DNA from 3 places in the Priestia sp. HNGD-A6 genome. Region 3 is predicted to be linked to each of the others. Evidence: a T-box and tRNA genes for the amino acid it is inferred to sense, from the RefSeq annotation. Region 3 holds a T-box; the other regions hold tRNA genes.
What was found. The T-box of region 3 lies ahead of tyrS (tyrosine--tRNA ligase). A T-box ahead of a tRNA ligase gene usually reads a tRNA of that ligase, here a tRNA-Tyr.

Region 1: it has a tRNA-Tyr gene. The T-box ahead of tyrS (tyrosine--tRNA ligase) is inferred to sense a tRNA for this amino acid. The anticodon was not compared.
Region 2: it has a tRNA-Tyr gene. The T-box ahead of tyrS (tyrosine--tRNA ligase) is inferred to sense a tRNA for this amino acid. The anticodon was not compared.

What each region holds. Positions count from the first base shown of each region.
Region 1 covers NZ_CP138621.1:2,355,939-2,359,929, reverse strand. Annotated here, with positions in the region: rRNA gene SCI76_RS11940 (23S ribosomal RNA) at 1-295, shown strand, start outside; rRNA gene rrf (5S ribosomal RNA) at 407-522, shown strand; tRNA gene SCI76_RS11930 (tRNA-Asn) at 532-606, shown strand; tRNA gene SCI76_RS11925 (tRNA-Ser) at 610-701, shown strand; tRNA gene SCI76_RS11920 (tRNA-Glu) at 723-797, shown strand; tRNA gene SCI76_RS11915 (tRNA-Val) at 821-896, shown strand; tRNA gene SCI76_RS11910 (tRNA-Met) at 908-984, shown strand; tRNA gene SCI76_RS11905 (tRNA-Asp) at 988-1,063, shown strand; tRNA gene SCI76_RS11900 (tRNA-Phe) at 1,079-1,154, shown strand; tRNA gene SCI76_RS11895 (tRNA-Thr) at 1,180-1,255, shown strand; tRNA gene SCI76_RS11890 (tRNA-Tyr) at 1,266-1,349, shown strand; tRNA gene SCI76_RS11885 (tRNA-Trp) at 1,355-1,428, shown strand; tRNA gene SCI76_RS11880 (tRNA-His) at 1,459-1,534, shown strand; tRNA gene SCI76_RS11875 (tRNA-Gln) at 1,563-1,637, shown strand; tRNA gene SCI76_RS11870 (tRNA-Gly) at 1,643-1,717, shown strand; tRNA gene SCI76_RS11865 (tRNA-Cys) at 1,755-1,828, shown strand; tRNA gene SCI76_RS11860 (tRNA-Leu) at 1,843-1,931, shown strand; tRNA gene SCI76_RS11855 (tRNA-Leu) at 1,962-2,043, shown strand; tRNA gene SCI76_RS11850 (tRNA-Gly) at 2,116-2,189, shown strand; gene SCI76_RS11845 (B3/4 domain-containing protein) at 2,305-2,970, opposite strand; gene queG (tRNA epoxyqueuosine(34) reductase QueG) at 3,100-3,991, shown strand, end outside.
Region 2 covers NZ_CP138621.1:2,605,204-2,609,194, forward strand. Annotated here, with positions in the region: gene sigW (RNA polymerase sigma factor SigW) at 1-384, opposite strand, end outside; gene SCI76_RS13120 (aspartyl-phosphate phosphatase Spo0E family protein) at 540-710, shown strand; gene rocF (arginase) at 793-1,692, opposite strand; tRNA gene SCI76_RS13130 (tRNA-Ala) at 1,856-1,931, opposite strand; tRNA gene SCI76_RS13135 (tRNA-Gly) at 1,954-2,028, opposite strand; tRNA gene SCI76_RS13140 (tRNA-Lys) at 2,038-2,110, opposite strand; tRNA gene SCI76_RS13145 (tRNA-Gln) at 2,115-2,189, opposite strand; tRNA gene SCI76_RS13150 (tRNA-Tyr) at 2,197-2,280, opposite strand; tRNA gene SCI76_RS13155 (tRNA-Thr) at 2,289-2,364, opposite strand; tRNA gene SCI76_RS13160 (tRNA-Val) at 2,369-2,444, opposite strand; tRNA gene SCI76_RS13165 (tRNA-Glu) at 2,468-2,542, opposite strand; tRNA gene SCI76_RS13170 (tRNA-Asn) at 2,546-2,620, opposite strand; rRNA gene rrf (5S ribosomal RNA) at 2,630-2,745, opposite strand; rRNA gene SCI76_RS13180 (23S ribosomal RNA) at 2,855-3,991, opposite strand, start outside.
Region 3 covers NZ_CP138621.1:3,225,191-3,229,181, forward strand. Annotated here, with positions in the region: gene acsA (acetate--CoA ligase) at 228-1,943, shown strand; T-box leader at 2,083-2,293, shown strand; gene tyrS (tyrosine--tRNA ligase) at 2,367-3,626, shown strand; gene rpsD (30S ribosomal protein S4) at 3,699-3,991, opposite strand, start outside.

The DNA of each region.
Region 1 (3,991 bases), 870 kb from region 3:
TCGGTCCCTATCCGTCGTGGGCGTAGGAAATTTGAGAGGAGCTGTCCTTAGTACGAGAGGACCGGGATGGACACACCGCTGGTGTACCAGTTGTCTTGCCAAAGGCATCGCTGGGTAGCTATGTGTGGACGGGATAAGTGCTGAAAGCATCTAAGCATGAAGCCCCCCTCAAGATGAGATTTCCCATAGCGCAAGCTAGTAAGATCCCTGAAAGATGATCAGGTTGATAGGTCAGAGGTGGAAGCGTGGCGACATGTGTAGCTGACTGATACTAATCGATCGAGGACTTAACCAAACTTTTAAAAGCGTAAGCTTTACTCAGCAACCTGTTATCTAGTTTTGAAAGAACAAAACTTTTTCAAAAAAAGTCTTGCTTTCTTTTTTAAATCATGTATAATATAATATGTCTGGTGGCGATAGCGAAGAGGTCACACCCGTTCCCATACCGAACACGGAAGTTAAGCTCTTTAGCGCCAATGGTAGTTGGGACTTTGTCCCTGTGAGAGTAGGACGTTGCCAGGCTGTTATTATTCCACAGTAGCTCAGTGGTAGAGCTATCGGCTGTTAACCGATCGGTCGTAGGTTCGAGTCCTACCTGTGGAGCCATTTGGAGAGCTGTCCGAGTGGCCGAAGGAGCACGATTGGAAATCGTGTAGGCGGTTAACGCTGTCTCAAGGGTTCAAATCCCTTGCTCTCCGCCATTTTTATTTAATTAGCACAGTGGCCCGTTGGTCAAGCGGTTAAGACACCGCCCTTTCACGGCGGTAACACGGGTTCGAATCCCGTACGGGTCACCATTTATTTTTATATACATAATAGTGGAGGATTAGCTCAGCTGGGAGAGCACCTGCCTTACAAGCAGGGGGTCGGCGGTTCGATCCCGTCATCCTCCACCATATATTATCATCGCGGGGTGGAGCAGTTCGGTAGCTCGTCGGGCTCATAACCCGAAGGTCGCAGGTTCAAATCCTGTCCCCGCAACCAAGTGGTCCCGTGGTGTAGCGGTTAACATGCCTGCCTGTCACGCAGGAGATCGCGGGTTCGATTCCCGTCGGGACCGCCATTTTAAATTTAATAAGGCTCGGTAGCTCAGTTGGTAGAGCAAAGGACTGAAAATCCTTGTGTCGGCGGTTCGATTCCGTCCCGAGCCACCATTTTAAAAACATTTGTTTTTAAAATGCCGGTGTAGCTCAACTGGTAGAGCAACTGACTTGTAATCAGTAGGTTGGGGGTTCAAGTCCTCTTGCCGGCACCACAGTTATTGTGGAGGGGTAGCGAAGTGGCTAAACGCGGCGGACTGTAAATCCGCTCCTTCGGGTTCGGCAGTTCGAATCTGCCCCCCTCCACCATTTACAGGGGCATAGTTTAAAGGTAGAACTACGGTCTCCAAAACCGTCAGTGTGGGTTCGATTCCTACTGCCCCTGCCAATTATAAAATTAACATTGCATATATACGTGGCGATTGTGGCGAAGTGGTTAACGCACCGGATTGTGGTTCCGGCATTCGTGGGTTCGATTCCCATCAGTCGCCCCATTTATAAACGATATGCATATTCCAATATTGGGCTATCGCCAAGCGGTAAGGCAACGGATTTTGATTCCGTCATGCGTTGGTTCGAATCCAGCTAGCCCAGCCATATTTGCGGAAGTAGTTCAGTGGTAGAACACCACCTTGCCAAGGTGGGGGTCGCGAGTTCGAACCTCGTCTTCCGCTCCAATTTAATTTTAATAAAGTTATTTAGTCTTGAGTAAATGGCGGCATAGCCAAGTGGTAAGGCAGAGGTCTGCAAAACCTTTATCACCGGTTCAAATCCGGTTGCCGCCTCCATTTATTTACAAGCTGCCGGGGTGGTGGAATTGGCAGACACACAGGACTTAAAATCCTGCGGTAGGTGACTACCGTGCCGGTTCAAGTCCGGCCCTCGGCACCATTTATAATTTTAACTTGCCTTTTTTATTTTGCCGATGTGGCGGAATTGGCAGACGCGCACGACTCAAAATCGTGTTCCTTCGGGAGTGTCGGTTCGACCCCGACCATCGGTACTTTTGCTTTACTTGACAGGATGATTCCTGTTTTTATTTTTACTTATTGGTCGACAAATTTTGATAATATTTGCGGGTGTAGTTTAGTGGTAAAACCTCAGCCTTCCAAGCTGATGTCGTGAGTTCGATTCTCATCACCCGCTCCATACATATTGTTATCACAACGCAGTGTCTCGCTTTCAAAGCTGAGATGTTGCGTTTTTTATTTTTAGCGTAAATATAGCGTCTATCTTGAAAAGATAGACGCTATATTTACGTACATCAGTTAATGACTTGATAGGTTGCTTCGCCGCCGTGAATTTGAATGAACATGTCACTTAAGGATTTAGTTAGTTTATAAGCCTGTTCTTCTGAAAGTGAAGGTTTTAAATAGATGAACTGTACAGCTTGTGTTGTCTTTTCAGTTACGTACGCTCGGTTAGAATCGACATAAGGGCTTCCGAAAGCTCCTAGGGCATCTTTTGAAATGATTTTATTTTCTAAAGAAATGTTACGTTCATTTAGAGCTTCGTAAGACTCTTCTTTTTTACCGATAGTAAATTCAACGTGGCCCTCTATATTAGAAGAATCATAAATTCCAATTGGTACTTCATATTGCAATGAAAAAAAGTTATTAATGTCCACAGCAGAATTGATAGAAGGAAGATACGTTTGTTTTCCTATCCGTCGAATTAAAGCTTCTATAGAAGGACGGTATTTACTTGGGTCCGTTCCAAATGTTTTGAAAAGCTTTCTCCACTCGCTAACACCTTCAAATTCTGTTACTTTTTTTGACTCAAGGTCAAAATAAATGGATTCTTGAAAAAGGCGCAGACGTCCTTTTAGCATTTGAGGAGAATCGCCAACTTCAATATTTTTATACTGAATGATTCCCATTTTAAAAGAAGGGCAAAGCTGTTTAATAGCGGGTGATAATGTAAAGTTCATTTTTTTGATCCTTTCTATTATAATTAGTATTTGTTCGTTTATAGATACCATCCTATCATTTCATTGAGTGAGAAAACAGTTCAATGCATGAATATATAGAATTTCTTAGAAAGGAGGCTATTACTCACTATGAATGCGTATCAGTTGAAGGAAGAAATTATTTCATACAGCAAAGAGATTGGAATCGATAAGATTGGGTTTGCGAGTGCTTCTATGTTTGATGAGTTAAAGAATCGATTGTTAGCACAGCAAGAGTTAGGTTATGCTTCAGGCTTTGAGGAACCTGATATTGAAAAAAGAGTAGATCCCACATTAGTTGTTCCAAAAGCTAGATCCATTATTTCAATTGCACTTGCGTATCCTTCTAAATTAAAGGATGCACCAAAGAGCACAAAGGAAGATCGCCGAGGGATCTTTTGCCGTGCTTCTTGGGGACAAGATTATCATACGGTTTTACGTGATAGGCTTCAAAAGCTTGAAGCTTTCATAAAAGAAAAAGTACCTGCAGCTATCCTTCAATCGATGGTAGATACAGGTGAGCTGTCGGACCGAGCTGTAGCAGAAAGAGCTGGTATTGGCTGGAGCGGTAAGAACTGTGCCATTATCACACCTGAATTCGGTTCCTACGTGTATTTAGGGGAAATGATTACAGATATCCCGTTTCCTCCTGATAAACCGATAGAAGACGGCTGTGGTACTTGTAATAAGTGCGTGGATGTGTGCCCTACCGGTGCGCTTGTAACAGGCGGTCAGCTGAATTCGCAGCGATGTATTGCCTTTTTAACCCAAACAAAAGGATTTTTAGCTGAAGAATTTCGAAGTAAATTAGGCAATCGTTTATATGGCTGTGATACATGTCAAACTGTGTGTCCTGAAAATAAAGGCAAAGACTTTCATTTTCACCCTGAGATGGAGCCTGACCCAGAACTTGCGAAGCCTAAATTAAAACCGCTTTTAACGATGAGTAATCGTGAGTTCAAAGAGAAATTTGGACATGTTTCAGGGTCATGGAGAGGGAAAA
Region 2 (3,991 bases), 620 kb from region 3:
TTCTTGCAATTCTACTTGCTCTAGCTCTTCCTCTGGTAAGGCCTGATCGGCAGCTATTTGAGAGTACATATTTAACCCGTCGGTCCCGGCTACTTCTGCATCTAAATAATAGTCTGGCTTTTTTTTACGAATTCGATCAATACAAAGATTTGTAGCAATTCGATATAGCCAGGTGGAAAACTTTTTACTCGTGTCATAGCTATGAATATTTACATAGGCTCGAATAAACGCTTCTTGTGCAGCGTCTTGCGCTTCTTCCCGGTTTCCTAGCATTCGATAACATAGATGAAAAAGTTTATCCTTGTGATATTCTACTATGTCAGCAAACGCATCCTGGTCACCTTTTTTTACTTTTTTTATTTTTCTTTTTAATAATAAATCCATGTAACGGTTACCTCCGCCCATTGCGGGATAGTATATATACGTGTACTTTATCATAAAGTTTCACTTATGCTTAATTATTTTAACAAAAATTTGTCAAATACGTTTAAAAAGATCGTACGTAGGTTATGTAATTAGTATAGATGAAAAGAAGAGGAGTGGAAAGCTTGACTCATACAAAAGAAAACCTTTTGAATCAAATTGAAGAATGTAGAAATAACATGGTCACTCTTGCAGCAGAAAATCCTTTATCCTCACTAACAGTGGTGAGAGTAAGCTCAGAGCTAGATGGTCTATTAAATGAATATGAAAAGTTTTTCTCTATATAAAGAAGCTCTAGAATCTGAACTAAGAGCTTCTTTTTTTTATCTTCACATATGTTTCATGTACCTTTTGGTAGGCAATAATGTTTTATACTAATTTTTCTCCTAAAAGTGAGCCCATTAATGCAACAGCTACGGTAGCTGTTTTATTCCGCTCATCTAAAATAGGATTCACTTCCACAAACTCGGCAGAAGTGATTAGCTGAGATTCTGCCAACATCTCCATAGCTAAATGACTTTCTCTGTAGCTTATTCCACCGATAACTGGCGTTCCTACTCCAGGTGCATCATGTGGATCCAGTCCATCTAAATCGAGTGATAGATGAACGCCATCTGTTTTATCACGCAAATATAAAATTGTTTCTTCCATTACTTTTGTCATACCCATTCGATCTATCTCATGCATCGTATACACTTTAATTCCTTTTTCCTTTATTAGCTCTTTTTCTCCTTCATCTAAAGAACGGGCTCCGATAATCACAATATTCTCGGGCTTGACTTTAGGGGCATAGCCACCAATTCGAGTCAATGCTTCGTCTCCTATACCTATACTTGCCGCCAATGGCATACCGTGAATATTTCCGGAAGGAGACGTATCTGCTGTATTTAAATCTCCGTGTGCATCATACCAAATTACGCCTAAATTTTTATAATGACGACTTACTCCTGCTAGTGTTCCGATAGCGATGCTGTGATCTCCCCCTAGCACTAAAGGAAACCTTTTATTTGCAATAACATCACTTACGGTCTGAGCAAGTCTTTCGCTAGCATCCGCTACAGCTTTTAAATTCTTTAAGTTTGTATTTTCATCACTATGTACTCGTTCAGCTAAGGCAATTTCAATATTCCCTTTATCTTCTACACTATATCCAATATTCTCGATGCGTTCCATAACACCTGCATATCGTATCGCACTTGGCCCCATATCGACCCCTCGGCGAGTTTGACCTAAATCCATTGGTACTCCAATAATTGAAAGCTTATTCATAATATTTCCCCCCATCACAAATGTTGCTACTCTCTTATTGTAACGGCTAAATGAGCGATGGCTCAACTCGACACTTTTTTGAATATATATACAATTCTAATTTGTAGAAACTACACAAAAAAACCTTTAAGCAAATTGCTTAAAGGTTGTACGTTTATATGTATGGTGGAGCCTAGCGGGATCGAACCGCTGACCTCCTGCGTGCAAGGCAGGCGCTCTCCCAGCTGAGCTAAGGCCCCAATATGTTTTTTTATATAGAAATGGAGCGGAAGACGAGGTTCGAACTCGCGACCCCCACCTTGGCAAGGTGGTGTTCTACCACTGAACTACTTCCGCTTATTAAAATGAGCCATGAAGGACTCGAACCTTCGACCCTCTGATTAAAAGTCAGATGCTCTACCAACTGAGCTAATGGCTCTCTATGGCTGGGCTAGCTGGATTCGAACCAACGCATGACGGAATCAAAATCCGTTGCCTTACCGCTTGGCGATAGCCCAATAAAAATGGTGGAGGGGGGCAGATTCGAACTGCCGAACCCGAAGGAGCGGATTTACAGTCCGCCGCGTTTAGCCACTTCGCTACCCCTCCGATATAAATGGTGCCGGCAAGAGGACTTGAACCCCCAACCTACTGATTACAAGTCAGTTGCTCTACCAGTTGAGCTACACCGGCACGGTGGTGGAGGATGACGGGATCGAACCGCCGACCCCCTGCTTGTAAGGCAGGTGCTCTCCCAGCTGAGCTAATCCTCCACTATTATGTAGATAAAAATAAATGGTGACCCGTACGGGATTCGAACCCGTGTTACCGCCGTGAAAGGGCGGTGTCTTAACCGCTTGACCAACGGGCCAGTTGGCTCCACAGGTAGGACTCGAACCTACGACCGATCGGTTAACAGCCGATAGCTCTACCACTGAGCTACTGTGGAATAATAATAGCCTGGCAACGTCCTACTCTCACAGGGACAAAGTCCCAACTACCATCGGCGCTAAAGAGCTTAACTTCCGTGTTCGGTATGGGAACGGGTGTGACCTCTTCGCTATCGCCACCAGACAAATTATATTATACATGATTTGATAAAGAAAGCAAGACTTTTTTGAAAAAGTTTTGTTCTCTCAAAACTAGATAACTGTTTGCTGAGTAAAGCTTACGCTTTTAAAGTTTGGTTAAGTCCTCGATCGATTAGTATCAGTCAGCTACACATGTCGCCACGCTTCCACCTCTGACCTATCAACCTGATCATCTTTCAGGGATCTTACTAGCTTGCGCTATGGGAAATCTCATCTTGAGGGGGGCTTCATGCTTAGATGCTTTCAGCACTTATCCCGTCCACACATAGCTACCCAGCGATGCCTTTGGCAAGACAACTGGTACACCAGCGGTGTGTCCATCCCGGTCCTCTCGTACTAAGGACAGCTCCTCTCAAATTTCCTACGCCCACGACGGATAGGGACCGAACTGTCTCACGACGTTCTGAACCCAGCTCGCGTACCGCTTTAATGGGCGAACAGCCCAACCCTTGGGACCGACTACAGCCCCAGGATGCGATGAGCCGACATCGAGGTGCCAAACCTCCCCGTCGATGTGGACTCTTGGGGGAGATAAGCCTGTTATCCCCGGGGTAGCTTTTATCCGTTGAGCGATGGCCCTTCCATGCGGAACCACCGGATCACTAAGCCCGACTTTCGTCCCTGCTCGACTTGTAGGTCTCGCAGTCAAGCTCCCTTGTGCCTTTACACTCTACGAATGATTTCCAACCATTCTGAGGGAACCTTTGGGCGCCTCCGTTACATTTTAGGAGGCGACCGCCCCAGTCAAACTGCCCACCTGACACTGTCTCCCGGCCCGATCAGGGCCGCGGGTTAGAATTTCAATACAGCCAGGGTAGTATCCCACCGACGCCTCCACCGAAGCTAGCGCTCCGGCTTCTCAGGCTCCTACCTATCCTGTACAAGCTGTACCAAAATTCAATATCAGGCTACAGTAAAGCTCCACGGGGTCTTTCCGTCCTGTCGCGGGTAACCTGCATCTTCACAGGTACTATAATTTCACCGAGTCTCTCGTTGAGACAGTGCCCAGATCGTTACGCCTTTCGTGCGGGTCGGAACTTACCCGACAAGGAATTTCGCTACCTTAGGACCGTTATAGTTACGGCCGCCGTTTACTGGGGCTTCGATTCAGAGCTTCTCCCAAAGGATAACCCCTCCTCTTAACCTTCCAGCACCGGGCAGGCGTCAGCCCCTATACTTCGCCTTGCGGCTTCGCAGAGACCTGTGTTTTTGCTAAACAGTCGCCTGGG
Region 3 (3,991 bases):
TTAAAGCGTTTTCAAAAAATTAAATAAAAGAAAAGGAGTTTTTTCAAAAACATAGAATAGGAAATTAAAAGAGATTCTTGTTAATTCGACACTTATATAACAAAGGTTGTCATATAACAAGGGAGACTATTATCCCAATTCCGACAAATAATTTTTATAAAATTGTGAAAAGTCTATTTTTGTTATATAATAGGTTTGTAAATTTTATACATAAGGGGGAGTTTGTGATGAAGGTGGAAGCGCTTCCTGTAATTGAAGGGGTATACAACTTACAGGACTACGATAAAACGTATCAAACCTTTGACTGGTCACAAGTGGAGAAGGAATTTTCATGGCATGAAACAGGTAAATTAAATGCAGCTTATGAAGCAATTGATAAGCACGCAAACTCTACGCGTAAAAATAAAGTTGCGCTTTATTATCGAGATGCGCAGCGCAATGAAAAATATACATTCAAAGAAATGAAAGAATGGTCAAACAAAGCCGCAAACGTGCTAAAACAAGCAGACGTAGAGAAGGGAGATCGTGTGTTTATCTTTATGCCTCGCTCTCCGGAACTTTATTTTGCATTGTTAGGCGCGGTGAAGCTTGGCGCTATTGTTGGGCCTTTGTTTGAAGCATTCATGGAAGGTGCAGTAAAAGATCGTTTGCAAGACAGTGATGCAAAAGTGTTAATTACAACGCCTGAACTGCTGAGCCGCGTTCCGGTGAAGGATTTGCCAGCTTTAAAACACATTCTCCTTGTAGGGGAAAATGTAGCAGAAGAAGGCATTCAACTAGATTTTCTGAAGCGATTAGAAGCGGCGAATAAAGAGGTGGAGATTGAGTGGGTAGATAGAACAGATGGTATGCTGCTTCATTATACATCAGGTTCAACTGGAAAACCAAAAGGGGTGCTTCACGTTCATAATGCAATGCTTCAGCATTATCAAACTGCTAAGTGGGTGCTCGACTTAAAAGATGACGATGTGTATTGGTGTACAGCAGATCCGGGTTGGGTAACGGGAACTTCCTACGGAATTTTTGGTCCTTGGCTTGCTGGAGCAACAAATGTGATTGTAGGAGGACGCTTTAGTCCAGATGCATGGTATCAAGCACTTGAAGATTTTGGCGTAACGGTTTGGTACAGTGCGCCTACAGCATTTCGTATGCTAATGGGTGCTGGAGATGACTTAGTTAAACGCTATGATTTAAGCAGCCTCAGACATGTATTAAGCGTGGGAGAACCATTAAATCCTGAAGTGGTACGCTGGGGAATGAAGGTTTTCCAAAAACGTATTCATGACACGTGGTGGATGACTGAAACTGGAGGTCAGACGATTTGTAATTACCCGTCTATGAAAATTAAACCAGGATCTATGGGAAAACCTATTCCGGGTGTACAAGCAGCAATCGTTGACGATCAAGGACAAGAGCTTCCACCTTATCGAATGGGTAACTTAGCAATTAAAAAAGGCTGGCCATCTATGATGCATGCAATTTGGAACAACAAGGAAAAGTATGAGTCATACTTTATGCCAGGCGACTGGTACGTATCAGGTGATTCCGCGTATATGGATGAAGACGGTTATTTTTGGTTCCAAGGTCGAATTGATGACGTTATTATGACCGCAGGAGAACGAGTTGGTCCATTTGAAGTAGAAAGTAAGCTTGTTGAACACCCTGCTGTAGCAGAAGCGGGTGTCATTGGTAAGCCTGATCCTGTGCGTGGGGAAATTATTAAAGCGTTTATCGCACTTAGAGATGGGTATGAATCTTCAGATGAACTGATTGAAGATATTCGTCAATTTGTGAAAAAAGGGTTAGCTGCTCATGCAGCTCCACGTGAAATCGAGTTTAAAGATAAGCTACCTAAAACACGAAGCGGTAAAATTATGCGTCGCGTTTTAAAAGCGTGGGAATTAGATTTGCCAACGGGCGATTTGTCGACGATGGAAGACTAAGGAGTAAACGTTTCAATCTTTGTAGGGAAAATAAGTGATTTTTATAAAGTTCAAACAGCCAGCTGTTTGAACTTTTTTTTGGACTTGAATTTTAAAATGAAATCATTCATAATTGTGGGGTGTAAACTTTTAAATAAAATAAACTGCAGTGATAGGAAGAAGTAATACTTGTCTCCCTGTTTAAGAGAGCTGATGGTTGCTGAAAATCAGTACATAGACAAATATGAAATACGTCCTTGAGCATCTTTTGTGAACTTACAGTAGCAAAAGACGGGTAGACCGTTACATCATTTAAGTGGGAAATAATTTATTTCCAAATAGGGTGGTACCGCGATATTTTCGTCCCTTCTTTTTTAAGAAGGGGCGTTTTTTATGTTGTTCAACAAATTGTAACGAGCAATTAGATAAAGGAGAGAATATAACATGGATATTTTACAAGATCTTGAGTTTCGAGGGCTCATTAATCAACAAACGGATGAAAAAGGTTTAAATGAACTTTTGAGTAAAGAGTCTGTTCGTTTGTACTGTGGATTCGATCCAACAGCCGACAGCCTTCACATTGGCCACATGCTTCCTGTTTTAATTTTGCGTCGCTTTCAACAAGCTGGACACCAACCGATTGCGTTAGTTGGTGGAGGTACGGGTCTTATTGGAGATCCAAGCGGTAAAAAAGCAGAGCGTACGTTAAATGAAAAAGAAACGGTTGCTATGTTTAGTGAGCGTATTAAAGGTCAGCTTTCACGCTTCTTAGATTTTGAAGAAGGTGAAAATGCAGCGGTTATTGCGAATAACTATGACTGGATTGGCACGTTAGATGTTATTACATTCCTACGAGATATCGGTAAAAACTTTGGTATTAACTACATGATGGCAAAGGATTCTGTTCAATCTCGTATCGAATCAGGCATCTCATTTACGGAATTCAGCTACATGATTTTACAATCATATGATTTCTTGAACTTATACCAAACGTATAACTGTAAGCTTCAAATTGGCGGCAGCGACCAATGGGGAAATATTACAGCTGGCTTAGAATTAATTCGTAAATCAGAAGAAGATGCAAAAGCATTTGGATTAACAGTTCCGCTTGTAACAAAAGCAGACGGCACGAAGTTCGGTAAAACAGAAGGCGGAGCAATTTGGTTAGACGCTGAAAAAACAAGTCCGTATGAATTCTACCAGTTCTGGATTAATACAGATGATCGTGATGTTATAAAATATTTAAAATACTTTACATTCTTATCACATGAAGAAATTAATGAATTAGCAGCATCTGCAAAAGAAGCGCCTGAAAAACGCGAAGCACAAAAAGCACTAGCAGCGGCGATGACTACGCTTGTACACGGTGAAGAAGCTCTTGAGCAAGCCATTCGTATTTCGCAAGCTTTATTTAACGGAAGTATTTCAGAGTTAACAGCAGAAGAAATTAAGCAAGGATTCAAGGATGTTCCTTCTTACACGCATACAGGTGAAGATATTGGTTTAATCGATTTACTTGTAGAAAGTAAAATCTCTCCTTCTAAACGTCAAGCGCGTGAAGATATTTCAAACGGTGCGATTTACTTAAACGGTGAGCGTGAGCAAGATTTGCAAAAAACAGTAGGAGCAGAAGACCGTATTGAAGGTCAATTTACAGTAATTCGTCGAGGCAAGAAAAAATATACGCTTATTCAATACGCATAAAAAAAGGCCGAAAGGCCTTTTTTTGTATAAAGAAAGTAAAAAAGCCGCTCCATAGGGAACGGCTTTTTACTATTAACGAGAGTAGAACTCTACGATTAGTGCTTCGTTGATTTCAGCAGATAATTCAGAACGCTCAGGTAAGCGAGTGAATGTACCTTCTAATTTCTCAGCGTCTACTGTTAAGTAGTCTGGTACGAAGTTGTTAACTTCAAGCGCTTCTTTCACGATTGAAAGGTTGCGAGATTTTTCGCGAACACCGATCACTTGACCAGGTTGTACACGGTAAGATGGGATGTCAACGCGTTTACCGTCAACTAAAACGTGACCGTGGTTAACTAATTGACGAGCTTGACGACGAGTGCGTG